2 regions of the Moorella sp. E306M genome follow, and region 2 is predicted to be linked to the other one. Evidence: riboswitches for the same ligand, from Rfam matches in the RefSeq annotation. Region 2 holds a riboswitch; the other holds the start of a gene.
What was found. Region 2 has a riboswitch for cyclic di-GMP ahead of FLZ89_RS11610 (type II secretion system F family protein). Riboswitches for the same ligand answer to the same signal wherever they lie in the genome.
Positions count from the first base shown of each region.

Region 1: linked by a shared signal. The riboswitch ahead of FLZ89_RS02830 (hypothetical protein) and the one ahead of FLZ89_RS11610 (type II secretion system F family protein) in region 2 are both predicted to bind cyclic di-GMP.

Region 1 is NZ_BJKO01000001.1:531,913-547,122, reverse strand. Features, by position in the region: gene hyi (hydroxypyruvate isomerase) at 1-748, shown strand, start outside; gene garR (2-hydroxy-3-oxopropionate reductase) at 846-1,736, shown strand; gene FLZ89_RS02835 (FadR/GntR family transcriptional regulator) at 1,904-2,641, shown strand; cyclic di-GMP riboswitch class I at 2,867-2,954, shown strand; gene FLZ89_RS02830 (hypothetical protein) at 3,113-3,340, shown strand; tRNA gene FLZ89_RS02825 (tRNA-Gly) at 3,402-3,476, shown strand; gene tig (trigger factor) at 3,673-5,007, shown strand; gene clpP (ATP-dependent Clp endopeptidase proteolytic subunit ClpP) at 5,061-5,660, shown strand; gene clpX (ATP-dependent Clp protease ATP-binding subunit ClpX) at 5,684-6,943, shown strand; gene lonB (ATP-dependent protease LonB) at 7,057-8,775, shown strand; gene lon (endopeptidase La) at 8,874-11,186, shown strand; gene FLZ89_RS02795 (valine--tRNA ligase) at 11,313-13,955, shown strand; gene FLZ89_RS02790 (bifunctional folylpolyglutamate synthase/dihydrofolate synthase) at 13,967-15,210, shown strand, end outside.
Region 2 is NZ_BJKO01000001.1:2,251,048-2,266,257, reverse strand. Features, by position in the region: gene FLZ89_RS11670 (TldD/PmbA family protein) at 1-1,086, opposite strand, end outside; gene FLZ89_RS11665 (TldD/PmbA family protein) at 1,086-2,489, opposite strand; gene FLZ89_RS11660 (NPCBM/NEW2 domain-containing protein) at 2,552-3,892, opposite strand; gene FLZ89_RS11655 (PilN domain-containing protein) at 3,889-4,518, opposite strand; gene pilM (type IV pilus biogenesis protein PilM) at 4,521-5,429, opposite strand; gene FLZ89_RS11645 (hypothetical protein) at 5,455-6,846, opposite strand; gene FLZ89_RS11640 (hypothetical protein) at 6,902-7,414, opposite strand; gene FLZ89_RS11635 (prepilin-type N-terminal cleavage/methylation domain-containing protein) at 7,405-7,803, opposite strand; gene FLZ89_RS11630 (type II secretion system protein) at 7,800-8,279, opposite strand; gene FLZ89_RS11625 (prepilin peptidase) at 8,326-9,078, opposite strand; gene FLZ89_RS11620 (prepilin-type N-terminal cleavage/methylation domain-containing protein) at 9,158-9,745, opposite strand; gene FLZ89_RS11615 (prepilin-type N-terminal cleavage/methylation domain-containing protein) at 9,883-10,416, opposite strand; gene FLZ89_RS11610 (type II secretion system F family protein) at 10,634-11,869, opposite strand; cyclic di-GMP riboswitch class I at 11,897-11,979, opposite strand; gene FLZ89_RS11605 (type IV pilus twitching motility protein PilT) at 12,035-13,054, opposite strand; gene FLZ89_RS11600 (GspE/PulE family protein) at 13,222-14,877, opposite strand; gene aroB (3-dehydroquinate synthase) at 14,941-15,210, opposite strand, start outside.

The sequences.
Region 1 (15,210 bases), 1.7 Mb from region 2:
AGTGCCTTTCCTGGAGCGCTTTCAGGCCGCGCGGGAAGCGGGTTTCAAAGCGGTGGAGTTTCTTTTCCCGTATGAATACAGCATGGACGCGATAAAGGGCGCGGTAGAAGAAAACAATCTCCAGGTGGTGCTTTTTAACCTACCTGCCGGCGACTGGGCGGCGGGTGAGCGCGGCATTGCCGCCAACCCGCAGCGGAGGGAAGAATTCCGTGAAGGAGTTAAGCAGGCAGTGGCCTGGGCCCGCGCCCTGGGCGTGCCGCGGTTGAACTGCCTGGCCGGCAAGAGGTTAGACGCCTTCACTTTTGAAGAGCAGTGGCAGGCGCTGGTGGACAACGTCCGCTATGCGGCTGGAGTTCTGGGAGAACATGGCTTAAACCTCATGGTGGAACCCTTAAACCATTACGACGTACCGGGTTTCTTACTTAACACGACCGGACAGGTTTTGCAACTGCTTGCCGAGGTTGATATGCCCAACGTTTATTTACAGTACGACATTTATCACGCCCAGAAAGTAGAAGGAAATCTGACGGCTATCCTGCGCGAGCATCTGCCAAAGATCGGCCACATCCAGATCGCCGACAACCCCGGCCGGCACCAGCCGGGAACGGGCGAGATTAATTATCCTTTCTTGTTGCGGGAGCTGGACAACGTCGGTTATAAGGGTTATGTGTCTCTGGAATACATTCCGGTACCGGACACTCGCCGGTCTTTAGACTGGGTGGCAGCGTACGGGTACAGGCTAGATTAATTTGGGGAGTGCGTTAGCCCCGATAAAAGGAGTATGCCGCTTGGGCGGCACATTAAAACCAGGTAAAAATTTTGGCGAAAGGGGTAAAAAGAAAAAGATGAGTAAAATTGGCTTCATAGGACTGGGCATCATGGGCAAGCCCATGAGTAAAAACCTGCTGAAGGCTGGCTATGAGCTGGTCGTATATGATATTATTAAAGAAGCAGTAGACGATGTAGTGGCCGCCGGCGCGGAACCGGCCGGTTCCTGCCGGGAGGTGGGCGAACGCTGCGATAAGTTTATCACCATGCTGCCCAATTCCCCCCACGTCAAGGAGGCTGTCCTGGGGCCGAATGGTTTGCTTGAGGGTGCCCGGCCTGGTTCAATCCTTATTGATATGAGCTCCATTGACCCTATGGTTAGCAGGGAAATAGCCGGGAAGCTGGCTGAAAAGGGCGTGCGTATGCTGGATGCGCCGGTGAGCGGCGGCGAACCCAAGGCCATCGACGGAACTTTGTCGATAATGGTCGGAGGCAAACAGGAAGACTTTGATGAATGTTATAATATATTAAAGGCCATGGGATCTTCCGTGGTCCGCGTCGGTGACATCGGCGCCGGTAATGTGACCAAACTGGCGAACCAAATTATTGTCGCCCTGAACATTGCCGCCATGTCCGAGGCCCTGGTCCTGGCCACCAAAGCCGGCGTTGACCCGGAACTGGTCTACCAGGCCATCCGCGGCGGCCTGGCCGGGAGTACGGTCCTGGACGCCAAGGCGCCCCTGGTGCTGGCCGGTCAGTTTAAGCCCGGTTTCCGGATTAACTTGCATATTAAAGACCTGGCCAATGCCATGGCTGCCGGGCATGAGGTGGGAGTTCCCCTGCCGCTAACCTCTGTTGTTATGGAAATTCTGCAAGCCTTAAAGGTTGATGGCTTGGGTGACGCCGACCACGGAGCCATCATTCGCTTTTACGAAAAACTGGCACAAGTTGAGGCAAGAAAGCATTAGTGGTCCCCCTTTGCGAGGTCCAGGCTGCCTGTAAGCCGCCTGGACCTTTATGCCAAAAACTTGAAAGGGCATGATGTGGAGAATGATCCGAACTTGAGCGGTGCCAGAGGGGCAATAGGACAGCGAGGTCTTAGTGGAAACATTTTGGTATAGGTGCGTGAATAACCATGAAAGACGGGCTAATCATCCGCAAGAAGAAAATGTATGAAGAAGTGGTGGAACGCATTACCCGGTTGATTAAGAGCGGGGAGTATAAAGTGGGGGACCGCTTGCCGCCCGTTCAAGAATTGAGCGAAATGTTCGGTGTCGGTACCCCCACTTTAAGGGAAGGCCTCTCTGTCCTGGCCTCCAGCGGCATCCTGGAGATAAGGCACGGTAATGGCATTTATGTCAAGCGCTTTCCCTTGGAACCAGAGGACCTGATGGCCAAATTAAACGAGGTAGAATACCAGCAGTTGCTCTCCTGGGTTGAGTTTCGCCGGGCGCTGGAAGCCGAGGCTGCTGCCCTGGCCGCCGAAAGGAGCGACGAGGCGGATTTAGAGGCCATGGAAGCGGCAGAAATAAGGCTGGAAGAGGAGATAACCAGGGGAGAAATCACCATCGAACCTGACTACCAGTTTCACAACAGCATAGCTTTAGCCACCAAGAATCCTATATTTATCCAGACTTCTACCACTATAGAGCATATTATTCGGCAGTATTTTCATTTGAGTTTACGCTACGGCAGGACCTTGCCCTGGCACCGGGAATTGGTGGTGACTGAACACCGGAAAATATTGGAGAACATCCGCAAGAGACGACCGCGAGAAGCGCGCAATGCCATGCTGGAGCACCTCGACAACGTCTCCGGACGGGTGAAGCTTTTGGAGAGCCTGGCCGGGGGTAAGCAAATTGATGATCGTTAAGATGCGTTACTTAATCAAACCGGAGTATAAATTTAATTCATTTTTAAAGAGGGCTTAATACAATTATAACCCTGGCGTGCTATTATAAAAGCGAGCAAAGCCCTCTGACCTCCTTTTTAATATATACCCTACCACACCCGGATTGCCCGGGTTGTTTTTTTATTGCCCCAAAAAGTGGTATATTTTGCAGGAAAAAAAGCATTAATGTCGAATAGCGTAAAGGGTTACCGCTAAAGGCAAACCCCACCGAAAGGGGGGGACGCAAAGCCATGGGTCTAAGGCTTTTACGAGCTAAGATCGCCAGGCTGCCGGTACTTTGATGCTGCTGCAATTTTTAAGCATGAAGACAGGGGCGGCCTTTGGCGATGAGGCTGTCCTTTATTTTTTGTCTTCCATGAGGGTTGCTTCGCGCATGTGATCATTGCCGGGAAGGGGTAAAATTAATGAATAAAACCATAGGGTTATTGTCCGATGGCCTGCCGGGATAAACTCGTTAACCAGGAAGTACTGGAAGCCCTCCTGGACGATTACCTGCGCCGTAAGACTTTGCCGGCAACCTATAAAAACTATCTTTTGAGGTTAATCGAAGGCCAGGTTAACATACTCGTTCACAATCTTTTACAAATGGTTGATGGCGAGGGCGTTAATGAACCTGGCCGCTGCGTTAAATTGTCACAGCCCGGTGGGCAGAAAACTTGACAGAACCGGAGCTATCTGTTAATATATCGCTACGGAAAGCGTGGTAGTGCCTGAATAACGGGCGGAAGTAGCTCAGCGGTAGAGCATCGCCTTGCCAAGGCGAGGGTCGCGGGTTCAAATCCCGTCTTCCGCTCCATATTTTTGGCTTGGGGGGACCTCGGATCGGGTTTTTACCTGTCCGAGGTGTTATTCTACTAGCTTGTTTTTTAGTAGGCGCGGCAGGAAAAGGTAGACAAAGCGGCGAAATAAAATTGCTGATAGTATTTTATGCTAAATGGATGGTCATAATGAATGGCGTCCAGTAGTCGGGAGCAGGGAGGAGCAAGTAGGTAATGAAGGCTACCGTCGAGAAGTTAGATAAGCATCAGGTACTTCTGGAAATTGAAGTTGAAGCACCCAGGGTACAGAAAGCCCTGGATCAAGCTTACCGCCGCCTGGTAAAGCGGGTAAACATCCCGGGTTTCAGGAAAGGCAAGGCACCGCGTTTTATCCTGGAACGGTATATCGGCAAAGAGCCTATCTATAATGAGGCGGTAGAAATTGTTATTCCACCGGCCTATAAAGAAGCAGTAGCCGAGCACCAGCTGGAACCCATCGATCACCCTGAAGTGGAAATAGTCAAGGTGGAAGAGGGCGAGCCTTTAATCTTCAAGGCCAGAGTAGAAGTCAAGCCGGAAGTCCACCTCGGCACCTACAAAGGCTTGGAAGTGGAACGGCCGGAAGTAAAAGTTAGCGAGGAGGATATCGACGCCTATCTGAAAAGCTTACAGGAGCGTTATGCTACCATCAAGAACATCGAAGATGAACCGGCGGCTGCGGGGGATATTGTCGTCATTGATTTTAAAGGGACGGTAGAAGGCCAGCCTTATCCAGGTTTAGAAGGAAATAATTATCATCTGGAATTGGGGTCGGGTACCTTTGTCCCCGGCTTTGAGGAACAACTGGTAGGTGCCCGTCTAAACGAGGAACGTACCGTTACCGTTACCTTCCCTGCCGACTACCACAAAGAAGACCTGGCGGGCAAGGAAGCCGTCTTCCAGGTTGCCATCCGGGGCATTAAACGAAAAGAGCTGGCCCCTCTGGATGATGAATTTGCCAAAGACGTCAGCGAGTGCGAGACTCTAGCCGAACTGCGCCAGGATATCCGCCGCCGGCTGGAAGAGAGACAGCGGCAAGAGATTGACGCTGCCGTAAGGCAAGCTGTAGTGGCCAAGGCCGTAGCGGCAGCCACGGTGGATTTACCGGAAATCATGGTTAAACGGCGGATCGAATCCCGGCTCAGGGAACTGGAACGCAACCTGCATGCCAGGAAAATAACCCTGGGGGAGTTCTTAAATAATACTGGTAAGACTATGGATGATTTAGAGAAAGAATTCCAGCCCGGGGCGGAAAGGGATGTAAAGACCGAACTGGTGCTGGAAGCCATTGCCAAGGCCGAAAATATTGCGGCCACGGAAGAAGACATTGAGGCGGAAATTGAGAAGATGGCCAGGATCTTCCGCCAGGATGCAGCCGAAGTACGGAAGAATCTGGGCGACTTGTCCCTCCTGAAATACGATATAATGATTAAAAAGACCATAGATTTTCTGGTCGAGCACAGTGTGGCCGTACCTCCCCGGGAAGGCGGAGAAGGGGAGACAGGAGAAACTGCTGCGACGGAAGGCTAAAAGGAGTAGAAGCGGTTGTGGAAGGAATTTTTACCATGGAGGTGGGGTAAGGAGTGTCAATCCTGGTACCGGTAGTAGTTGAGCAGACCAACAGGGGCGAGCGGGCCTACGACATTTATTCCCGCTTGCTGAAAGACCGGATTATCTTCCTGGGAAGCGCCATTGACGATCATGTAGCCAATCTGGTGATTGCCCAGATGCTATTCCTGGAGGCAGAAGATCCCGATAAAGATATCCACCTGTATATCAACAGTCCTGGTGGTTCCATCTCAGCCGGGATGGCTATCTTTGATACCATGCAGTATATCCGGCCCGATGTTTCCACCATCTGTGTCGGCCTGGCAGCCAGCATGGGCGCTTTTCTCCTGGCTGCCGGTGCTAAAGGCAAGCGTTTTGCCCTGCCCCACAGTGAAATTATGATTCACCAGCCCATGGGTGGCACCCAGGGGCAGGCGGTGGATATCGAGATTCATGCCAGGCGTATCCTGGCCATCCGGGATACATTAAACCGTATTTTAAGCGATATCACCGGTAAACCGGTGGAACAGATTGCCAGGGACACCGACCGCGATCATTTCATGACCGCCCAGGAAGCGAAGGAGTACGGTTTAATTGATGAGGTGATCACCAAGCGCGAGTTGCCCGGTAAATAGGGACAGCGAGGTGAACTAAAACCATGTATAAATACACGGACGATAAGGGCCAGCTGAAGTGTTCTTTTTGTGGTAAACTTCAGGACCAAGTCAAAAAGCTGGTCGCCGGTCCTGGCGTCTATATCTGCGACGAATGTATTGAGCTGTGCAATGAGATAATCGAAGAAGAACTGAGCGAGGATCTGAACCTGGAAATGGGCGAACTGCCAAAACCCAAAGAGATCCGGGAAATCCTCGACCAGTATGTCATCGGCCAGGATAAAGCCAAGAAAGCCATGGCGGTAGCCGTTTACAACCACTACAAGCGCATCAACCTGGGCATGAAGATGGATGACGTCGAGCTCCAGAAGAGTAACATCATCATGCTCGGGCCCACCGGCAGCGGTAAAACACTCCTGGCTCAGACCCTGGCCAAGATCCTGAATGTACCCTTTGCCATTGCCGACGCCACTTCCCTTACGGAAGCCGGTTATGTAGGCGAGGATGTGGAGAACATCCTGTTAAAGCTAATTCAGGCGGCCGACTACGATGTGGAGAAGGCGGAAAAGGGTATCGTCTATATCGATGAAATAGATAAAATCGCCCGCAAGTCGGAAAATCCGTCCATTACCCGGGACGTATCGGGCGAAGGTGTCCAGCAGGCCCTCCTCAAAATCCTGGAAGGGACCATCGCCAGTGTACCTCCCCAGGGAGGGCGCAAGCATCCCCATCAAGAATTCATCCAGCTGGATACCACCAATATCCTCTTCATCTGCGGCGGCGCCTTCGACGGCCTGGATAAGATCATCAAAAACCGCATCTCCCAGAAGACCATGGGCTTTGGTGCCGAAATTCACGGTAAAAAAGACATCCAGGTAGGCGATATCTTAAAGCAGGTCCAGCCGGTCGACCTATTGAAGTACGGTTTGATCCCCGAGTTTGTCGGCCGCCTGCCGGTTATCGTCACCCTGGATGCCTTGGACGAAGATGCCCTGGTCCGGGTCCTGACAGAACCCCGCAACGCCCTGGTGAAGCAGTACCAGAAGCTGTTTGAAATGGACGGAGTCACCCTTGAGTTTAAAGAAGATGCCCTGCGGGCCATTGCTAAGGAAGCCCTGAAACGAGAAACCGGCGCCCGGGGCTTAAGGGCCATCCTGGAAGAGATAATGCTTGACGTAATGTATGAAATACCTTCGCGGAACAACATCACCAAGTGTATCGTCACTAAAGATGTGGTCATGCGCAAGGAAGAGCCCCTGCTTTTGACGGTAGAAAGGAAGAAGAAAAAAGAAGAAACAGCTTGATGATAAAGGATGATAAAGGCGGTAGCGGGAAAGCTACCGCCTTTTTGGATAAAATCTTCCTTTCCGGATAAAACTTTAGGTAATCGAGATATCCGGAAAGGAGTAAAAGACCAATGTATGAATGGGGTCAAGGTCTGGGAGGAGTATTAAGTTTTATCCAGATATTTTTTGCCGTGGTAATCGGCCTCTATTTCTGGAACCTTTTGCGCAACCAGCAGGGCAACCGGGTCGCTGTCGAGAAGGAATCCCGTAAAGAACTGGAGAAACTCCAGCGTATGCGGGAAATATCCCTGTCGGAGCCCCTGGCGGAAAAGACGCGTCCCACCGCTTTTGAGGAAATAATCGGCCAGGAAGAAGGCCTGAAAGCCCTCAGGGCCGCCCTCTGCGGCCCCAACCCCCAGCACGTTATTATCTACGGACCCCCAGGGGTAGGCAAGACGGCGGCCGCCCGCCTGGTTCTGGAAGAAGCCAAAAAAAACCCCCTTTCCCCCTTTAAAGAGACAGCCCGGTTTGTCGAAGTGGACGGGGCGACCTCGCGTTTTGATGAACGAGGCATTGCCGATCCCCTGATAGGTTCCGTGCATGACCCCATCTACCAGGGTGCCGGTCCCTTAGGCATGGCCGGTATTCCCCAGCCCAAACCCGGTGCCGTTACCCGCGCCCATGGCGGCATCCTGTTTATAGATGAAATTGGCGAGCTGCATCCCATCCAGATTAACAAGCTCCTCAAAGTCCTGGAAGACCGGAAGGTGATCCTGGAGAGCGCTTACTACAGCACGGAAGACAGCAACATCCCCAGCCATATTCATGACATTTTCCGGAACGGCTTGCCGGCCGATTTTCGCCTGGTAGGAGCGACGACCCGCTTGCCCCAGGAAATCCCGGCCGCCATCCGGTCGCGCTGCCTGGAAGTTTTTTTCCGCCCCCTGCAGGCAGAAGAAATCGGCATCATTGTCCGCAATGCGGCCAGGAAGATAAACTTAACCATTTCCACAGCCGCCGTAGAAATAATCAAACAGTATGCCACCAACGGCCGCGAAGCCGTTAACATGGTGCAGCTGGCAGCCGGCCTGGCCCTGACGGAAAAGCGCCAGGAGATTACCCGCGAAGATGTGGAATGGGTGGTAACCAGCTGCCATTATACCCCCCGCCAGGACGGCCGGGTTTCATCTGAGCCCCAGGTGGGCGTGGTCAACGCCCTGGCCGTCTACGGTCCCAGTATGGGCCTTTTAGTAGAGATGGAGGCCAGCGTCAATTTTGCCGGCCACCGCCGCGGCCAGGTTACCGTTACGGGCGTCATCGAGGAAGAAGAAAGCGGAAGTAGCGACGGCCGCCGAATGCGGCGCCGGAGCATGGCCCGCAATGCGGTGGATAATGTATTGACCGTCCTGCGCAAGCTCTTACCGGTAGATGTGCGGGATTATGATATTCACCTCAATTTTCCCGGGGGAGTACCGGTAGATGGCCCTTCCGCCGGTATCAGCATGTTAACGGCTGTTTATTCCGCCTTTACGGATATACCGGTTAACAACCTGGTAGCCATGACCGGGGAAGTTTCTATCCGGGGCACTGTCCGGCCGGTGGGCGGCGTGGTGGCCAAGGTAGAAGCGGCCCGCCTGGCCGGGGCGAAAAAAGTGCTCATTCCAAAAGATAACTGGCAGGAAATATATCGCTCTTTTACGGATATCCAGGTAATACCCGTTCAAACAGTCAATGAGGTCCTGGAACAGGCCTTAATGCCGCGGACAAAGTCTAGCAGCCATGAAAGTTTCAAATCCCGTCCCCAGGTTTTAAGCGCAACGCCTTTGCCGTCTCATCCTTTAAGCTGCTAAAGCTATTGCAATAAGACGAATAATGCCGTAGAATATATTAGAATAATTACCTGGACAGATAAAAGTATATACAAGGGAGCACCGTGGAGGTGTAAAGTTTGAGCCGGATCCTTCCCCTGTTGCCCCTGCGAGGGGTTATTGTTTTTCCTTACACGGTAATTCACCTGGATGTCGGGAGGGAACGTTCGGTCAGTGCCATTGAGGAGGCAATGCTAAGGGACCGGGTTATTTTCCTGGCCATGCAGAAGGAGGCCCAGGATGACGATCCCGGGGAAGATGATATATATACTACCGGGACGATAGCTGAGATAAAGCAATTATTAAAATTACCCGGCGGCACCATTCGTATCCTGGTTGAGGGTATCCGGCGGGGAAAGATTAAGGAATATTTGAGCCATGATCCCTTCCTTAAAGTCGAAGTTGAGGAGGCTCCGGAGCCTGCCGAAACTTCCAGCGAAATCGAAGCCCTCATGCGCTGCCTGATCGATGAATTTGAGACCTATGTAAAGATGTCCAAAAGAATCCCCCCGGAGACGGTAGTGGCTGTCGTTAGCCTGGAGGAACCGGGACGGCTGGCCGATGTGGTAGCTTCCCACCTTAACCTTAAACTGACGGATAAACAGGCCGTCCTGGAAGCGGTAGATATTAAGGAACGCCTGAACCTCTTGTGCGAGATCCTGGCCAAGGAAAAGGAAATTCTGGAACTGGAACGCAAGATCAACTTGCGCGTCCGCAAGCAGATGGAAAAGACCCAGAAAGAGTACTACCTGCGCGAGCAGATGAAAGCCATCCAGAAAGAGCTGGGGGAAAAGGATGAAAGGGCAGCCGAAGTTGAGGAATTGCGGCAAAAAATTGAAGCAGCCAGGTTGCCCAAAGAGGTGCGGGAGCGGGCTTTAAAAGAAGTTGAGCGTCTGGAAAAAATGCCGCCCATGGTTGCCGAGGCTACGGTTGTCCGCAACTACCTGGACTGGCTTTTGAGTTTACCGTGGAACAAGCAAACCCGGGACCGCCTCGATATAAAAGTGGCCGAGCGCATCCTGGATGAGGATCACTATGGCTTACAGGAAGTCAAGGACCGCATCCTGGAATACCTGGCCATCCGCCAGCTGGCCAGGAAGATGAAAGGCCCCATCATCTGCTTTGTCGGGCCGCCGGGGGTAGGCAAGACATCCCTGGCCAAATCCATTGCCCGGGCCCTGCAGCGCAAGTTTGTGCGCATATCTTTAGGCGGGGTTCGGGATGAAGCCGAGATCCGGGGCCACCGGCGCACCTATGTGGGCGCCCTGCCGGGGCGGATAATCCAGGGTATGAAGCAGGCAGGTACCAGGAACCCGGTCTTTTTACTGGATGAAATCGATAAACTGAGCAGCGACTTTCGCGGCGACCCGGCTTCCGCCCTGCTGGAAGTCCTGGACCCGGAACAGAACTATATGTTTAGCGATCACTATATTGAAGCTCCCTTTGATCTCTCCAGGGTAATGTTTATTACCACGGCCAACGTCGAATACTCCATCCCGCGGCCGCTCCTTGACAGGATGGAGGTTATCCGCATCCCGGGTTATACCGAAGAGGAAAAAGTTAAAATCGCCGCCCTGCACCTGGTGCCCAAACAGATCAAGGAACACGGCCTGAAAAAGGACCAACTGGAAATATCAGAAAATGCCCTGCGCCGGATTGTACGGGAATACACCCGGGAAGCCGGGGTGCGCAACTTGGAACGGCAGATTGCCACCATTTGCCGTAAAACGGCCCGGGATATTGTCAGCGGTAAAACTAAAGCAGTTAGAATTACCGCCGGTAATGTAGAAGATTACCTGGGTATACCCCGTTACCGGCACACAGAAGCTTTCCAGAATGAGATGGTAGGGGTGGCCAACGGGCTGGCCTGGACTGAGGCCGGAGGCGAGGTGCTCAATGTAGAAGTTTCCGTCATGAAAGGCAAGGGTAACCTTACCCTGACGGGGAAACTTGGTGACGTCATGAAAGAATCGGCCTACGCCGGCTTCAGCTATATTCGCTCCCGGGCAGACACCCTGGGGCTGGAAGCCGACTTCCATGAGAAGCATGACCTGCACATCCATGTGCCCGAGGGTGCCATCCCCAAGGACGGGCCCTCTGCCGGAATCACCATGGCCACGGCCATGGCCTCGGCCCTTATGGGGGTACCGGTGAAAGGTGATGTGGCCATGACGGGCGAGATTACCCTCCGGGGCCGGGTGCTGCCGGTAGGCGGTATTAAAGAAAAGATCCTGGCTGCTCACCGGGCAGGGGTGAAAAACATCATTCTTCCCCGGGAGAATGAAAAGAACCTGGAGGACATCCCGGCCAATATCCGGCGCAAGCTCAACTTCATCCTGGTGGAGCATATGGATGAAGTCCTCAAGGAAGCCCTGGTGAGGAAAGAAGAATAACAGACAATACTTGACAGCAAGAGGCAGAAATCAGTAAGATAGTACCGTAGAGAGCGCCATTAAGGCTTATCTCCCCTCGTCCGTCCGGGCGGATGGGGGTTTTTTGTAGGTAAGGAGGCAAGCGTTTTGGCTGCGCTAGACAAGGTCTACGATCCTAAAGCCGTAGAAGAAAAATGGTACCGCTACTGGACTGAAGCAGGCTATTTCCGCGGTCCCCTGCCGGCAGCGGGCCAGCAACCCTTCAGCATAGTTATGCCCCCGCCCAACGTTACCGGGAGCCTGCACCTGGGACATGCCCTGGATAATACCTTGCAAGACATCCTTACCCGCTGGCACCGTATGCGGGGGGATGCCACCCTGTGGGTGCCGGGTACCGACCATGCCGGTATAGCCACCCAGGCCCGGGTGGAAGAAGAGCTGGCCAAGGAAGGTTTGAGCAAATATGACCTGGGCCGGGAGAAGTTCCTGGAGCGAGTCTGGGCCTGGAAGAACGAGTACGGTGACCGCATTACCAGGCAGCTGCGCCTCTTAGGTACCTCCTGCGACTGGAGCCGGGAGCGTTTTACCATGGACGAGGGCTGCTCCCGGGCCGTGCGCGAGGTCTTTGTCCGCCTCTACGAAAAGGGCCTTATATACCGGGGCAACTATATTATTAACTGGTGTCCCCGCTGCCAGACCACCATTTCCGATATCGAGGTGGAACACGAGGAAGAGGACGGCCGCCTCTGGTATATCCGCTATCCCTTTAAAGACGGTAGCGGCAGTATCACCGTGGCCACCACCCGACCGGAAACCATGCTGGGCGATACGGCCGTAGCCGTGAACCCGGAGGACGAACGTTACCGGGACTTAATCGGGAAAACCCTGATCCTCCCCCTGGTCAACCGGGAAATCCCCCTGATCGCCGACAGCTACGTCGATCCTTCTTTCGGCACCGGGGCCGTCAAAATAACGCCGGCCCATGATCCCAATGACTTTGAAGTGGCAGCCCGGCATAATCTCCCCGCCATTACCGTCATCGGCAAGGACGCGGTGATGACGGAAGAAGCAGGTCCCTACGCGGGTATGGACCGCTACGCCTGCCGCGAGAAAATAGTTAGTGACCTGAAAACCCAGGACTTCCTGGTCAAGGTGGAAGACCACACCCATGCCGTGGGGCACTGTTATCGCTGTGGTACTGTGATTGAGCCCCTGGTCTCACCCCAGTGGTTCGTGCGCATGGCTCCGCTGGCGGCACCGGCCATCCGGGCAGCGAAAGAAGGCAAGGTACGATTTATCCCGGAACGCTTCACGAAAATATATCTGAACTGGCTGGAGAATATTCGCGACTGGTGCATATCCCGCCAGCTCTGGTGGGGCCACCGCATTCCCGTCTGGTACTGCCAGCAGTGCGGTGAAGAAATATGCGCCGTAGAAGATCCTGTGGAGTGCCCGGCCTGCGGCAGTACGGCCCTGGAACAGGATCCCGATGTCCTGGATACATGGTTCAGCTCCGCCCTCTGGCCTTTTTCCACCCTGGGATGGCCGGAAGATACGCCGGAACTGAAAACCTTCTATCCTACTTCCGTCCTGGTAACAGGCCGGGATATCATCTTTTTCTGGGTCGCCAGGATGCTTTTCATGGGCCTGGAGTTCATGGGCCAGGTGCCCTTCCGGGAGGTTCTTATCCACGGCCTCGTCCTGGACGCGCAGGGGCGCAAGATGAGCAAATCCCTGGGAAACGGCGTCGATCCCATGGAGGTTATCGAAAAATACGGCGCCGACTGCCTGCGCTTTATGCTGGTTACCGGCAACACGCCAGGGAACGATCTCCGTTTTCATCCCGAACGCCTGGAGGGCACCCGCAATTTCACCAATAAAATCTGGAATGCGGCCCGCTTTGCCCTCTTGAATCTAGAGGACTTTAAACCCGTTCCCCTTGAGGCAAAAGAGCTGGCCCTGCCCGACCGCTGGATTTTAAGCCGTTTGAACCGGCTTATTCGCGAGGTCACGGAGGGCCTCGAGGCCTATGAAATCGGTGAAGTGGCCCGGCTCCTTTATGACTTTTTCTGGGGTGAATTTTGCGACTGGTATATTGAACTAATCAAACCCCGCCTGTACGGCAAGGATCAAAAAGCCCGGCAGGTGGCCCAGGGAGTCCTCGTGGAAGTCCTGGGTAAAAGCCTGCTGCTCCTCCATCCCTTTATGCCCTTTATTACCGAAGAAATATGGCAGCATTTACCGGGAAAAAGGGAGAGCATCATGATCAGCTCCTGGCCCCGGGCTTTGCCGGAGCGGGATGACGATGACGCAGAGAAGGCCATGGAACTCGTAATGGCTGTCATCAGGGCCATCCGCAACCTGCGCAGCGAAATGAATGTACCCCCGGGACGGCCGGCCGAGGTCATCCTGGTGGCAGAAGCGGAGGAAGATCGACAGATATTGCAGCAGGCCTCCCTTTACCTGGAAGTGCTGGCGGCGGCCAGCCCGGTGCAGGTGAAGGCTGCTTTATCCCAGCCACCCGCCCGGGCGGCAACGGCGGTCACCGGCGGCGTCCAGGTGTTCCTGCCCCTGGCCGGCCTGATTGACCTGGAAAAGGAACAGGCCCGCCTGGAGAAGGAACTCAAGAATACCCGGGCCGAGCTGGAGAAGGTGGAAAAGAAGCTGGCCAGGGTAGACTTCCGCACCAAAGCCCCGGCGGCCATTGTAGCCAAGGAAGAAGCCCGGGCGGCGGAATTAAAGAGCAAGATAGCGGCTTTGAGCCAGCGCCTGAGCTTCCTAAAGGGTTAGGAGGCGAAGGGGTGGATTATAAAGAAGCCCTTGAATTTTTGAGGCGGCTGACAAAATTTGGCTTTAATCTGGGCCTGGAGCGGATTAGAGAACTCACCCGCCGCTGCGGTGCGCCTCAGGAACGGTTGCGTTTTATCCACATTGGCGGGACCAACGGCAAGGGTTCGGTAGCCGCCATGGTTGCCAGTATCCTGAAGGAGGCCGGTTACCGGGTAGGTCTTTTTACTTCACCCCACCTGCATTCCTATACCGAACGGATGCGGATTAATGGCGTGCCTATCCCCGAAGAGCGCCTGGCAGCCCTCCTGACATGGTTTAAGCCGGTATTAGAGGCCATGGTGGCCGCAGGTTATGAACACCCGACGGAATTTGAAGTAAGTACGGCGGTGGCGCTGAAATATTTTGCCGAAGAGGGTGTTGACCCGGCAGTCCTGGAGGTCGGTTTAGGGGGGGCTATTGATTCTACCAATGTTATATCTTCAGCCCTGGTAAGTTGCATCACCAATGTAGGTATGGATCACATGGAGTACCTGGGGAACAATATAGCTGAGATCGCCAGGGTCAAGGCCGGTATCATCAAAGACGGCGGCGTCGTGGTGACTGCGGCCCGTCGCCCCGCGGCCCTGGAAGAAATCAGCCGTACCTGCCGGGAAAAGGGAGCCACCCTTTACTGCGTGGGCCGGGATGTCACCTGGCAGGAACGCCGCTTCTCCCTGGCCGGGGGTGAGTTTGACCTGCAGGGCCTGCTGGGAACTTATGAGGGCCTTAAAATCTCCCTGCTGGGCAGTCACCAGCTGGAAAATGCCGCTACAGCCGTTACTGTGGTTGAAGCTGCCGTGCGCCACCATGGCCTTGGGGTTACAGAAGAGCATATCCGCCATGGCCTGGTGCAGGCCTCCTGGCCGGGGCGGCTGGAAATTATGCACCGGGAGCCCATGGTAGTCATCGATGGCGCCCATAATGTTGATGGGGCCAGGACTCTCCGTCGGGCCCTGGAAGAATTATTCTCTTACCGGCGGCTGATCCTGGTGCTTGGCATGCTGGCTGACAAGGAGCGCGAAAAGGTAGTGGCCGAGCTGGCCCCGAAGTCCGCAGTGGTAATTGTTACCCGGCCCAATAATCCCCGTGCTGGGAACTGGCAGTCCCTGGCGGGCTTTGTGCGCCGGTATGGAGAACAGGTAGAAGTTATTGAAGAAATTCCTGAAGCCCTGGACCGCGCCTTGAATATTGCCGGTCCGTCTGACCTCATCTGTGT
Region 2 (15,210 bases):
ATCTTCCGGGGTGCGGGAGCCGGCCTCGATATAAAAATTGGTCGTCCCGACTTCCGGTGTTGTCTTGAATGAACCCCGGGCACCGTTGCCGGTGGATTTTACCCCGTCCCGGGCGGCTGTATAGGTGTTGTGCAGGTAGCATTTAAGGACCCCTTTTTCCACCAGCACCGTGTGCTGGGTGGGTACTCCCTCGCCGTCAAAGGGGCTGGAGGCAATGCCGTCCGGCCGGCGGCCGTCGTCGATAATATTCACAACCGGTGCCGCCACCTGCTGGCCCACCCGGCCCCGGAAAAGGGATTTGCCCTTCTGGACGGCATCGGCAGCAAGGGCCGGGGCGATGACCCCCAGGAAGTTGGTGGCTACATAGGGGTCAAAAACAACGGCCGCCCGCTGGGTATCAACCCTTTTGGCTCCCAGCATGCGCACGGCCCTGGCCGCCCCTTCCCGGCCGATCTTCGCCGGATCGATATTTTTATACCGCAAGCTATAGGCCAGGCCGAAACCTGTCTGGCTCTCTTCGTTTTCCACCGCCACCACAAAGGTGCTGGCGCCGCAGTAGGCGGCAAGGTAAGCGGCTGTTATCCCCTGGGAGTTTACCAGGACAACCAGGTAGCGGGAATCGTTATAGGAACAGCTTTCCGTGATCTTCACCCGCGGGTCATAAGCCCTGGCCTGGCGTTCAATCTCCCGCACCAGCTCGATCTTTTTTTCCACCGGGGTTGTGGTAATTTCCGGGTCAAAGAGGTCCAGCTGGGGGTAGCCGGGATAGCGGGCCGGCAGGCAGTTATGCTCATCTGGGGTAGCCATCCGGGCGTTGGCCAGGGCCTGCTCTACGCAAAGTTCAAGGGCCGTGGGGCTGAAATCGGTGGTAAAGGCAAAACCCACCCGCTGGTCGGCTATGACCCTTAAACCCAGGCCCTGATCCCGGGCCGTAGTCAGGGCCTCGACTTCCTGGTTGCGCACCTCGATGCTTAAATTTTCACCGGCACTTATGTAGGCTTCGGCAATAGCCCCTTTTTCGGCCGCCATCTCTACCACCCGCGCCGCCAGGTCAAGGTACTGTTTTTGTAAAGCCTGGTAATCCATCAGCCTTTATCCTCCTCGTCCAGGATGCCGCCGACCACCATCTCAGGAATGCGAATCGTGGGCTGCGCATCCCCGACTGGTACTCCCTGGCCGTCTTTACCGCAGGTACCTAAGGAGAAGCCCAGGTCGCTGCCCACCCGGTCGATTATCTTCAGTACCTCGGGGCCGTTGCCGGTGAGGGTGGCCCCCCTGACGGCCGGGCCAATCTTGCCGTCCTGGATGAGATACCCTTCAGCCACATCAAAAACAAAGTCGCCGTTGGTGGTGTTGACCTGCCCGCCGCCCATGCGCTTGACCAGCAGGCCGTGCTTGGTTTCCCGCAAAATAGCTTCCGGGTCGTCTTTGCCGGGAGCGATAAAGGTATTGGTCATGCGGGGTATGGGGCGGTCCTGGTAAGATTCCCGGCGACCGTTGCCGGTAGAACGGCGGTTCTCCTTACGGGCTGTCAGGTAATCATACATATAATCCTTCAGGATGCCGTTTTCGATGAGCACGGTTTTCTGTCCCGGCATACCTTCGTCGTCAAAACGGTACGAACCGTACTTGCCGGGAATGGTGGGATCGTCAATAACGGTTATCAGGTCGGAAGCTACTTTTTGCCCCTTCTTGCCGGCGTAAACGGAAAGCTGCTTTTGGACCAGGTCGGCTTCCAGGCCATGGCCGCAGGCTTCGTGAATCATGGTGCCGCCGGCCTCGCCCGCCATAACCACCGGCATCTTGCCCGCCGGTGCCGGCCTGGCCTCCAGCATCATGACGGCCCGTCGGGCAGCCTGTTGCGCCTTCTCTTCCGGGTTAACGCTTTCAAAAAGTTCCCACCCCTGGTGCCCGCCGGCCGATTCAAAACCTGTCTGAATAATTTTGCCGTCGGTGGCCACGGCATTGACGACAAAACGGCAGCGTACCCGCTCGTCATCTACCAGGATGCCGTCGCTGTTGGCAATGGTTACCTCCTGAATAACGTCGCCGTAACCCACCGTAACCTGGGTAATGCGCTTATCGACGGCCCGGGCGGCCTCATTGGCCCTTTGCACCAGAGCTACTTTTTCGGCTACCGGCACCTGGTCGGGCCGCTTTTTAATGGTAAATTCCACTTGTGCTTGCGGCCGTTTAAAGCTAATTTCCCTGGGCTGGGGCCGGCTTGGCAGGGCTTTACCAACCAGGGTTGCCGTCTGGATGAGGCTCTCCCGGCTCAGGTCATTGCTGTAACCATAGGCGGTGTTTTCCCCGGCAATGACCCGTATACCGGCTCCCTGGTCAAGACCGGATATAACCCGTTCAATCTTATTATCCTCGCAGCTGATGCTGGTCGTCCGGCGCCGTTCCAGGAAAATTTCTGCAAAATCGCCACCTTCAGCCAGAGCGGCCTCCAGGATGGCCTTCAGATCGGCTTCACTTAAAAGCATTTACCCACCCTTTCTATATAACTTCTTACTAGTATAATTCAAGGGGCGGGAAAATATTCCTGCTAATCCTTACGTGAAAAATGGAGGCTGGCCAGGGTGGCCAGTAATTGATCGTAGTCACCAATACCGCCGGCCTGCCATTCCAGGCTGAAGGTCAGTTGCTGGACGAGGAAGAGGGGTAAATCCAGGTATTGGGGGTAATCACCCGGCCTGATTTCTCCCTGGTAAAGCTGCCGGCCGTCGGCAAAAATGGTGACTTTAACTTTACCGCTGCTGTTGGCAAAGCTGTCATCGATACCGATGTATCCCTGGAGGCGTGTGTATTGTTTCTGGAGATCGACCTTTAACTCGGCTTGATTGTGCTCCTTGCTTAGATTTACACCGACGCTGCGGGCTAGTTGCATGCCGGCCAGGGCCGCCGGCCGCTCCAGAACATAGAAGGGCCCTACATTGCGCAGCACCCGCAGTTCTTCCAGCCAGACATCCCTGTTGCCAGCGGGGGGGTCCTTGAAGGCCGGTCCCGCCTCCAGCCGGCCCTTTACCTGGCGGGGGAAGGTATATTGAGGCGCCTGTCCGGCGCCTGCCGGGGCCGGGAAGACAGGCTCCGGTGGGTTTGTTCCCGGGTTACCCGCAGGTGCCGGGGAGGCAGGAGGAGCAGGTGACAGCTTTACTGGTACCGAACCAGGAGTTGCAGCCGTAGAGGGGCTGGCCGGACTGCTCCCGGCAGCCTCTCCCTGGCCAGGAGAAGCTCCCGCACCTTTAGCTCCATCCCCGGCAGCAACCGCCCCCGCCGGGGGCGTGAAACCGTCGGCCCGCCCGGCCGGAAAAAGGGCAATAGCTCCAGGGACTGGATTGTCTTCTCCCAGATCGTACAGGTCTATAATAAAGCTCCCTTCGACTGTTCCAGCGTTTCCCTGGCGCGCAAGGATCTTCAAATTACGGATGGCCGTCAGGGCCGGCAAGGATTCCAGCTGATTTATGTAATCCTGCAGCGCCGGGTAGGGGCCGCTGACGGTAACTTCATAGGGATAGACCCGGAAGGGGTCTCTCTTTTCCACCGGCAGGGGACGGAAGGCCAGTACCTGGAGGGACCGGTCCCGGGGCTGGGCCGCCTCCAGGAAGGGTGCTGTACCCCGGAGGGTAAAACCCAGGTGGAGCCTGGTAGCCTCCCATGCGGCCCGGGCCTGGTCGGCTTTTTGGGCCAGCTCGGCTGCAGATGCTGCCGCCTGCCTGGCGGCAGCCAGGCGCTCCTGGCCTGCCTTGAGCCTTCCCCTGAGCTCCCGGTAGGCCGGCAACTGCTGCCCTAAAACTACATTATTGAAGAAAATAATCCCTACGACAACGGCCAGCAAAACCAGCAATATTTTTTCCCGGCGGCTGAACTGGTAGGTACCAAATTTCATTTACTGTTGCCTTCCCTGCCTGCGTTTATAGAATCCGGGTTTGCTTTTGTTACATCGCCGGGTGCGGGAACTGCTCTTGCAGTCTCTGTTTTACCTGTCTCCGCCCGGGCACCTTTAAAGACTGCCTGTATGGTAAAAGCAAGGCTACTGCCATTACCCTTAACTTCCTGGAGATTGACGGCCTCCCAGAGACCGCTTGCCTGCAGGTTATTTAAATAATTACCGATGGCCTGGAGGGAAGTACTCCCCCCGACCAGGATTAATTCTCCTTTGGCTTCATTTGCTTCCAGGCGGGTCAGCCAGATCTCCCGCGGCAGGGCATCGTTTATTGCAGCCAGAACCGGCTGCCAGCGCCGCCTTTCCTTTACCAAACGCTGCAGTTCCCTTTCCTTCTGCTGCCATTCACTAATGGCGCTTTTACTGGCTGTTGCTTGCTGCGCCTGGGGTTCATACTGGGCCAGCTGCGCCTCCACCCCGGCAACGCGCCTGGCCATCAGCCCCCATTGGATTAGGAAGATAAAATAAAGGGTTACGAGAAATCCTGCCAGGGCCAGGGCAATGGCAGTTCTCCTGGGCAACGACCGCCTCTGCGGCAGGTACTCCGGGGGCAGTAAATTAATAGCCACACTCATATTTCCCTCTCCCGTAAAGCCAGGCCCATGGCTACGGCCAGGGCCGGGTCTGGGGACCCATTAAAGCCTGTCCCCGGGCGGCCGATAATTACCGTTACTCCCAGTTCCTCCCGGTAGTAATCGACCAGGCCCTCCACCTGCGCTCCCCCTCCGGTAAGGATGATGCGCTCCGGGTTAAAGGCCGTCCCGGCCTGGGAACGGTAAAACTCCAGGGAACGCCGGATCTCCTGGGCCAATTCGGCCATACGGCTGCTCCCGCTTATGCCGGGCTGGCCCAGCTCTCCCCCGCCAATAGCTACTACCCGGCTGAAAAGGGGCTGTCCCTCCCGGGCCAGGACCAGGTTGCTCCATCGCCCGCCGATGTCGATTATCACCGTGCTGCCGCCAGCTTCTTCGGCCAGGGCGCGGCAGAGGGCCAGGGGCACAAGGTCGATGGCCACCAGGTCCAGGCCGGCGGCATGGAAAAGCTGGTATAAGCCCGTCACCTGTTCCCGTGGCGCCGCAGCAAGGAGAACCGGCATCTGGTCGGCAGCCGCATCATTACCGGCATCCAGGATGGCCCAGTCCACTACCATGTCCCGGGCCCCGGTGGGCAGGTAGTTTTCGATTTCATATGCCATGCCACTTTTGAGTTCCTCGGGGGTCATCCGCGGCAGGCGCAGGTAGCGGACGATCACCCTTTCCCCGCTGACGGCCGTCACGGCCCGGCGACCGCGCCAGCCGGTCCGGGAGGCCGCCTCGGCAACGGCCGCCACCATGGCCTGAGTATCAGCCAGGCCACCCTGGGGAGTCGGGACGCTGGCCGTCAGCCACTGCCTGCCCTGGTATACGGCCGCCTTGACGGCAGTTGTACCGAGGTCGATGCCCAGGTATTGGGGTTGTCTCTTGAATCTTGGCCAGCGCATCCAGCAGTCAACTCCAAACAGCTCTTTAATACAGGGAAGCCCCGCGCCAGGACAGGATCTGCCAACCTGCTGCGGCCAGGGCCGGGCTCAGGAGCTGTACCCGGTTATTATCGTAGATAATTTGTAGCTGTCCTTTGATGTGACCATGGCCGCTACCTTTTTTACCACCATTGCCACGGCCCTCGTTATTGAAGTTGCCATGGTCCTCACCTTGGTTATCGCCATTACCGCTGCCGCTGTCTTCATCTATCTCTTCGATGCCCCCTGTTACCAGGCTGCCGTTAATGGTACTGGGTGCACCCTGTTTGTAAAAATAGCGTTCGCTCATCAGGACGGCATCAACCGTTATCCCGCCTTCCAGGATCATATCATATCCTGCCACAAAGGCCCAGGCATCGCTGCCGGTAGTTGCCCGTATATCCTTGCTCAAAGTAATATCCCCGGCCGCGGCAATAATGACTTTGCCGGTATAAAAATCAGTATCATTACCTCCACCCTTGCCCTTGCCGTGATCCCCGTTGCTAATAATTAAATCGCCGTTGCAATACAAGATCTTTATCCCATTATCTCCTGCCGGGGCATTATCGACAAAGTCCTGGAGCCTGGCCAGGGTGTATTCCCCCGCCGGGAGGTGATACCCGCCGGTGTAAGGAGCCACCAGGTCACTGGGCCAGGCAGGGAAGGAAAAGCCCAGGCCTTTGATAATCCGACCGTCTACCCGGCCGTAATAATTGGGGTCATTGCCGTATTTGTCGGTAACCTGGCCCACGGTGGCGTCGCCGCGAATGGTGCCGTAATTATACAGATAGCGGCCGGTAACCACACTGCCCTGGACGGTGGTGTTATTTTGAATGGTTAAATCCTTCCCGGCAGCAACGTTGCCGCTGGCCCCCTTTTGCAGGTAAATGCTGCCCGTGGCAAAAAGATCGCCGATAATGGTCAAGGGGTTCTTTACGGTTATGTCCCCGGCGCCGGCCAGGGCATAGCTGAAAAAGGGCCGGGCCAGATCCACCTCTACGGCTCGCTGGACCCCATCTATTTCCCCAACGGAACGCAAGCGATAACTTGCAGCCTGCGACTCCACGCTTACGCTGATGATCCGACCCCTTGCCGGAGGCAGGTAAGTTTCTCCCAAACCGTCCCGCCAGGCGGGGTTATGGCGTAGTCTTGCCAGGGCCAAATGGATACCGGCTTCGGCCAGGTAGGTGGCCTGGGTAATCTTAACTTCATTCGCCGCGCCCTGGCGCTCCACCAGGGAAAGGGAAAGGAGCCCTGCCCCCAGGAGGGAAAGGACCAGGATGGCCAGCAGGACCCCCGGCAGGGCGCTGCCCCGCCGGTGCCAGCACCTCCCCGGCAACCCCACCCCATCAATTCTTCCCTTGCCTGTAGCTATACTCCGCCGCCAGGTGCCGGCCAAAGAATATCACCTGCAATAAAAATCTTTACCAGAATCTTTACCAGCAAGTTAAATGCTAACCTCCGGGGTTCATCACCCTGAGCCGCAGGGCCGCCGCGGTAGTTACGTCAAAGTCCCGTCCTTCGGCGTCCCGCGTAACCAGGTGGATGGTTACGGTTTTACTGTTTTCCGGCGCCTCTGGATGGTCATAAAAAAATTCCAGGGTCTGCACCCCGTAGGCCAGGAGATTATAGCCGCTGAAGCTTAAAGAACCTTTCTTCTTAACGGCCCGCTGGAGGTTATCACCCGTTAACAGATATTTATATTGATTGCCCGCCGCATCAGCGATAATTAAGGTACCGGCATCAGAACCGCTTATTATTTCCTTAGCAGCCTGGATCTCCCTGGTCATCTGCATCAGGGCCACGCGGGCGTTTTGCTGGGCATCCATACGGTCCCAGCCACGCTGCCACCATTTTAAACCCGCCTGGAGGATGCTCAAAGAAGACATAAGGACCAGGACCATCAGGCTGGCGGCAATTACAGTTTCAATTAAAGTAAGGCCGGCCCGCCGCCACTTCACGGCCACCTGGCAACCAGGGTTGCCAGTTCCACCTGCCCCGCCGGGTCATTCACCGGGCGCACCCGCACCATCACTTCCTTCACCTGTAGGACGAGGTCATAATCTGCTATAGTTATCTGGTACTCATATCCCGGCCGGCCGGGGTAAGCCTGCCAGGTGCCGCCAGCTCCAGGCAGGGAGGCCAGGCCGTTATAACCGGCTGCCAGGCTGGTTTCCATGCGTTCCCGGGCCAGGTTCAAAACTAACGTCTCCTGGCCGCCCCTGGTATAACTCCGGGCGGCGGTAGTAAACATACCCAGCATTGGTACCAGCACCGCCGCCAGCAAGGCTACCGCCACCAGGACTTCAATCAGGGTTAAACCACGGTTGTTACCAGGCCAGCAACACTTTTTCACGTCGTTTTCCCCGCCTTGACCCGGCCTGTAACCGGCAGGACAGTAATATAGTAATAGCGACCATAGCGATCCTTTAAGACGATGTCTCCGCTGGCCGAGGGAACACCTTCAAGGTTAAAGGCCAGCTTGCTGTCTGGAAAGGCCACGCTGGCAAAGGATACCCCCGCCGGCAGTTTGGTTTCTTTTACGATCACTGCGTCTTTCCTGATCCGGTACAAATTATTAACGGTATCAAAGAGAATAGTGCGGTGGTAATCTTCGCCGCTAATGGCCATTTGCTGTACTTCTCGGATATCGCTTACCAGCTGCCAGGCCGCCGTCTGCACCTGCCACCATGCCAGGCTCTTAGCCACTACCGGCAGGACCACCGTAGCCAGGAGCCCGGTGATGGCCATGACGGCTACCATTTCAATCAGCGTAAAACCGCGCTCTCCCTGTACCGCCCGCGTGGAACCATATTTTTCCGTCCCCGCCATATCAACCGCCGCTATATAAACTGCTCACGCTTCGCGTTTCATTACTTTACAAAAACCTAACAAGATACCAGTGCAACATTTCCTCGCCAAAAAACAACGCCAGCAGCCCCCCTATGGCGATAAAAGGCGCGAAAGGAAGGGGGTCCTGCCGCTTTTTCCGACCGGAAACCAGCAAGCAAACGCCCGCCAAGCCGCCTGTGACCAGGGAAAGGAAAAGAGCCAGAGATGCCAGGGGCCAGCCGAGGAAAAGCCCTACCATACCTGCAAGCTTGACATCCCCGCCGCCCATGCCACCTTTACTTATTACGGCAACCAGCAGCAAAAATCCTGCTGCCGCAACTGCTCCCCATAAAGAAGACCAAAACCCCACATCCCGCGCCAGCAGGCTTAAAAGAATACCGCCGCAGGCACCAGTCACCACGAGGCGGTCAGGGATCAGGTAGTGCTCCAGATCGATGAAGCTGGCGGCTACCAACACGGCGCTTAGAAAAAGGTATTTTACCAGGATCCAGGAGAGGCCGAAATTATAAAAAAGGGTGGTAAATACCACGCCTGTGACAAGCTCGACTAAAGGATATCGTGAGGAAATCGGCAGGCGGCAGTAACGGCACCTGCCCCGCAAGAGCAGGTAGCTTAATACGGGTATAAGGTCGTACCAGGCCAGCGCCCGCCCGCAAGCCGGGCAGTGCGAACGACCCCAGACCCCCGTTTCCCCGCGCGGCAGGCGGTAAATGACCACGTTGAGGAAACTACCGATAAAAAGACCCGCTAGGAAGAAAAAAACTTCAATCCAAAACATACTTTTCCCTTCTACCACATTTATGGCAAGCCCAACTACACGACAGACGCCTATTACCCAAACGACAAGCGCGCCGGCGCTATAACCCCTCCATCCAGATGATCACCGAGATGTAGTACGTGCCGTTTTCCTCTCCCACATAGGAGTAACCGACACTCTCCCTGATGCGCCGGTCCACGGCGTCGCGGATACCCTGGTCAGGGAAGCCGCCGATAGTAACTACAGCGCATTTGGTGTTGTTAACTGGAATCTGGTTGCCCGCGGCGTCATAGACACTACCGCTGGGTATTACACTCTTCCAGTAGCGATAATGGCCGCCCCAGGGCGTAGTGCCGGGCTGCTTCTCCAGGTACGGCCCGTTCCAGCCGGTGCTGCCGTCAGAGTTTACGAAGTAAAGGAAGCCATATTCGTCTCCTTGGTCGTAGGGGCGATCGTAGGAATCCTGCCCCGCCTTCGGCCAGTCACCGGTATCGGCGTAATAGGCATAACCGGCCGCCTTTATGGCCCGCACGTCGGCAACCACCCGCGATATCTTCGCCTTTTCCACCGCCCTGAAAGCGCTGGGAGTAATAATGGCCGCCAGGATGCCGATGATGGCGATAACCACCAGAAGCTCCACCAGGGTAAAGCCGCGCTGGTCGCGGGGCAGTCTAGGTAAACTGAACATCAATGGCTCACATCCTCTCCCGGAGAAAAGAGGATCCGCTTCATTACCCCCGCCGGAACAGGCCACACGACCGGTTGCAGGACGGGTCGGTGGGTCTACACCCGGCACCGAAGCGCCGGGAGCAGACCCAATCAAAATTATTCTTTTGAAATCAGAATATGGGTGTCTCTACTGCCATTTGCAAACTTGACAACATCAGATCCTAAGTCGTTTAGAAGTTGTTTTGCGGCTCCGGTAGCATTGTTACTGTTACCGTCTGATGGTGCTCCTGGTACGTCCGTCAGCTGGAGCCAGCGGGCAGGGGCACCCCAAAGTGTAGATGAATCATCTTGTTTCATGTAGGTATAAGTCCCGCCCCACGGGTTCTTGCTCGGCCAGCGCTCAAGGTAGGGGCCGTTCCAGCCATCCACCGTTGGGCTTGGTTCGGTAACAAATCCCTCGCTATCTGTACCGTCTTCCGGCCAAACGCCGGTATCGGTATAATAATTCAGCGCTGCCGCCTTAATCGCCTTGTAGTCCGCTTCGGCGGCCGCCACCTTGCCCTTTTCGATGGCCTTGAAGGCGTTGGGGGCGACGATGGCGGCCAAAATGCCGATAATGGCAATAACAACAAGAAGCTCCACCAGGGTGAAACCCCGCTGGTCCCGCGCCTTTTTCAGTCTCTGCCACATGAATCAATCAACCTCCCTGATTTTTTTGCCTGCGCTTTTTACTTTCCTGCTGCCAGCCCGCCGGGGAAACCTACAAGTAGATCACCCCCCTCTTACCCGCATTATTATCCCCGATCTCAAACGCGGCAGGATGCAGAGTTATCCTGGCACTCCTCGACATGGAACCGCCGGCCAGGGCATTCTTTAAGGGTATACTGCCTGCAACCCCCGCCCGCCTCTACCTTATGCCGCCCAGCATCTGAAAGTAGGGAAGAAAGACCGAAATTACGATAAGCCCTACTATGCCGCCGAGGCCGACGATGAGGACGGGTTCTATCAGTGAAGCCAGGCGGGCCACGACCGCCTCCACCTCCTGCTCATAAAGAGTCGCCACTCGTTCGAGCATAGCATCCAGGGCCCCAGTTTCCTCGCCTACCGTAATCATCTCCACCACCATGGGAGGGAAGACTCCGCTCGCTTCCAGTGGAGTCGCCAGGCTCTGCCCATCGCGAACGCTTTCTGCCGCCCGCTCCACCGCGCCAGCCACCACAGCATTGCCCACCGTACGCCGCACTATTTCCAGGGCCAGTAGGACCGGTACACCGCTGTGCAGGAGGGTACCCAGGGTACGGCTGAAACGAGATAGAACCGCCTTATGATGCAGGGGACCGAAAATTGGTAAACGAAGGAACAAACGGTCGACCTGGTAGCGCCCCGCTGGCCTTTGCTGCCAGCGGTAAAACCCGAAAGCAGCGCCGGCCAGGAAAAAGACCAGAAAAGGCCACAAGCGCCGTAACCCTTCACTTAGTCCCAGAACCAGGCGCGTCGGCCAGGGCAGGGGCACCTGCAGGCTGTTCAACATGACCTGGAAGGAAGGCAGGACATAAGTCAGGAGAAAAATAACTACCAGGAGGGCAACCATGCTGACTATCGCCGGGTAGGTCAGGGCCGACTTGACCTTTTCCTCTACTTCATGTTCCCGTTCCAGGTGCCCCGCCAGGCGCTCCAGGGTCTCGTCCAGGGCCCCACCCAGCTCCCCGGCCTCGACGGTATGGATGAAGATAGGCGGGAAGACCCGGGGCTGCCGTTCCAGCGCCCGGTAAAAGGCCTCCCCGGACTCCAGGTCCTGGAGAAGCATACCGATACTTTCTCGCAGGGAAGGATTTTCTGCCTGTCGCTGTAAAATATGCAAGGCCGTCACAATCGGCAGGCCAGCCCCCAGCATGGTCGCCAGCTGGCGGCTGAAGAGGGCCAGGTCGCGACGGGATACCAGCCGCCGGAAAAGGCTCCGCCAGTCCCGGGCTGGGGTTACAACTGCCGGCCGGCAGTAAGTAATAAAAATCCCCTGCCGGCGCAGTTCCCGGATGGCCAGTTCCTGGCTTTCCGCTTCTATATTCCCGCTAACTGCATTCCCCCTGGCATCCCTTCCCCGGTAGGCAAAATTCATGCTTTCCCTCCAAATATAAATAGCCACCGGCAACAGGGAAAGATAGAACTCTTCCCCGGCAGCCCGGCGGCCATGACAGCGTCTACAGGCCCGTAGCTTTGCGCCCCCGGCTTTCGCCGGGTTTGCCTTGAACGAGGATATATGGACATTTATTCGTCATAAAAAGGCAAATTCCTGCTAATCCTGGCGCCGTTAACCATTGTTTAATTCTCTATCCTCTATCATACCCCTGGTGACCAGCTGCCGCAGGGCCATGTCCATGGTCTGCATGCCGTAGCGGGCTCCCGTCTGCATGCTGGAAACAATCTGGTGGGTTTTACCCTCGCGGATGAGATTCTTGACAGCCGGGGTAGCAATCAGCACTTCCACTGCTGCCACCCGGCCTTTCCTGTCGGCCCGCGGTAAAAGCTGCTGGGTGATAACCCCTTCCAGGGTGTCGGCCAGCTGGATGCGGACCTGCCCCTGCTGGTGGGGCGGGAAAACGTCAATGATCCGGTCAATGCTCTGGATGGCACTGCTGGTATGTAAAGTCGCCAAGACCAGGTGACCCGTTTCCGCGGCCGTGATGGCCGTGGCAATAGTCTCCAAATCCCGCATCTCGCCGACCAGGATAACATCCGGGTCCTGGCGCAGGGCGGCCCGCAGGGCACTGGCAAAGGAACGGGTATCTGAACCCACTTCCCGCTGGTTGACGATGCTACGGCGGTGCTGGTGCAGGTATTCGATGGGGTCTTCCAGGGTAATAATATGGCAGCTGCGTTCCCGGTTGATTTTATCCACCATGGCCGCCAGAGTGGTGGACTTGCCGCTACCCGTCGGCCCCGTCACCAGGACCAGGCCGTGCTGTCGTTCTGCCAGCTCGGCCACCACCGGCGGTAATCCCAGGGTTTCCAGGCTGGGTATCTCCCTGGGTATAAGGCGGATGGCTGCGCTAACGCTTCCCCGCTGGTGAAAGACATTAACCCGGAAACGGCTTACGCCGGGCAGGGAGTAAGCCAGGTCTATTTCTCCCCGCTCTTGCAATACCTCCCACCTCTCGCCCACCATAGGCCGTACCAGGCTGGCTGTCATTCCGGAATCCAGGGGCTCCCACTGGCGCTGGACTTGGAGTTCGCCGTGGACCCGGAAAACCGGCGGCAGGCCGACAGAGAGATGGACATCGGAGGCCCCGGCGGCAGCCGCCGCCCGCAGGATGGTTTCAATGTCGAACATTTTAATCCTCCCGGATAAAGCCAGGATAACAAACGCAAGGATTTTTAATAGCCAACTGCTACCAATGTTAATAAACAACGTATAGTGCCGGGCTAACTGCAAAGGGCAGAACTATGAATTCAAGATCAATGGAAGTATATGCCACCCGGGACAGTACAGTCTGGTCTTTACAAACCGCCCAGGGAAACACGCAGGACTTCACTCACCGTGGTAATCCCCTGGCGGACTTTTTCCAAACCGTCCTCGATTAAAGGCACCATACCGGCAGCTACGGCCGCCTCTTTCAGGGCCGTTGCCGGTGCCTTGGCGGTCACCAGGCCGCGGAGTTCTTCATTCATCACCAGTACCTCCTGGATGGCCGTCCGGCCGGCATAACCGGTAAAACTGCAGCGCTGGCAACCCCGACCCCGCCAGAGTTCTTCTACTGCTGGCAGCCAGGTCTTTTCCAAAGACCCCGGTTCGGGTCGGTAAATCTCCCGGCAGTGGGGGCAGAGCCGGCGCACCAGCCGCTGGGCCACTACGCCGATAAGGGAAGAGTTGACCAGGTAGGGTTCAACGCCCATATCTAAGAGGCGGGTGACGGCCCCGGCGGCGTCATTGGTATGGAGGGTGCTGAACACCAAATGGCCGGTGGTCGCCGCCCGGACGGCGATATCCGCCGTTTCCCGGTCGCGAATTTCTCCTACCATAATTATGTCGGGGTCCTGGCGCAAGATAGATCGCAAACCTGAGGCAAAGGTTAGACCGGCCTTGGGATTGACCCGTACCTGGTTGATGCCGGGCAGCAGGTATTCTACGGGGTCTTCAATAGTAATGATGTTTTTTTCCGGTGAGCATAAAATGTTAAGGGTGGCATAGAGGGTTGTCGTCTTACCGCTGCCCGTGGGACCGGTAATGAGGAGCATGCCGTAGGAACTGTGGATGAGGCTCGCAAAGCGCTCTTTTATGGCCGGCAAAAATCCCAGGTCGTCCAGGGACAGGAGCATGGCCTCCTGGTCCAGCAGGCGCAGGACGATCTTTTCCCCGTAAACCGTGGGCAGGCTGGAAACACGCAGGTCGACGTTGCGTTTACCCAGGGTAAATTGAAAACGGCCGTCCTGGGGCAGGCGCTTTTCGGCAATATCCATGCCCGCCATGATCTTGATCCTGGAGATCAGGCTGCTTAGAACCCCCAGGGGCAGGCGGGTTAACTCCCGCAGCAGGCCATCCACCCGCAGGCGTACGCGTACTTCCCCTTCCTGGGGTTCGATGTGGATATCGCTGGCCCGCATCTGGATCGCCTGCTGGATAAAGCTGTTAACCAGCCGTACAGCCGGTGCCCCTTCGGTACCGCCGGGACCGGGAGCTTCCAGGGCAGCGGCGGCCGCCGCCTCGCTCATGCTGGCAGCAGTTTCCTTCTGCCAGAACCTGCTCAAAGCCTCTTCAATTTCCCTTTCAGCAGCTATAGCCGGCATGATCTCCTTGCCGGTAGCCAGGCGCAGGTCGTCCAGGGCCAGCAGGTTCAGGGGGTCGGCCATGGCTACCAGGAGACGGTTGCCGTCCAGGCGAATGGGGATGGCCTGGTAGCGCCGCGCCAGGCCCTCCGGCACCAGACGCACCACCTCCGGGTCCAGGTGGTAGTCGGCCAGGACGACTTTGGGAATGCCCAACTGGAATTCCAGGACTTCCAGAATACTGGCTTCAGTAATGAATCCCAGGCGGATCAAAACCTTACCCAGGCGTTCCCCGGTGCGCTTTTGTTCCTGCAGGGCCTGCTCCAGCTGGGCCGGGGTGATCATCCCGGCCGCAATTAAAAGGTCCCCCAGCCGCCGCCGGGTGTCCATTTTGCTCCCCTCCCGCAACATTCATTCTTTAGCAGGCCGAGGCGGACAGCCCCCGGATATTCCTCAGCAAATAACCGCCATAATCTCCTCTAAACTAACCGGGGTAACCTGCACCCGGCCCAACCGTTCCGGCAGGACCATCCGCAGCCGGCCCTGGCGGATTTTTTTATCATGGCCCAGGGCCGCCTGGAAAGCAGCAGGTTCGACGGCCGGCAAATCAACAGGCAGACCCGCCCGCTGCAGCAATCGCACCAGGCGGCCGGTTTCCGCTTCCGAAAACATTCCCCGCCGGACGGCCAGGCGGGCGGCGGCGGCCATCCCCATAGCAACGGC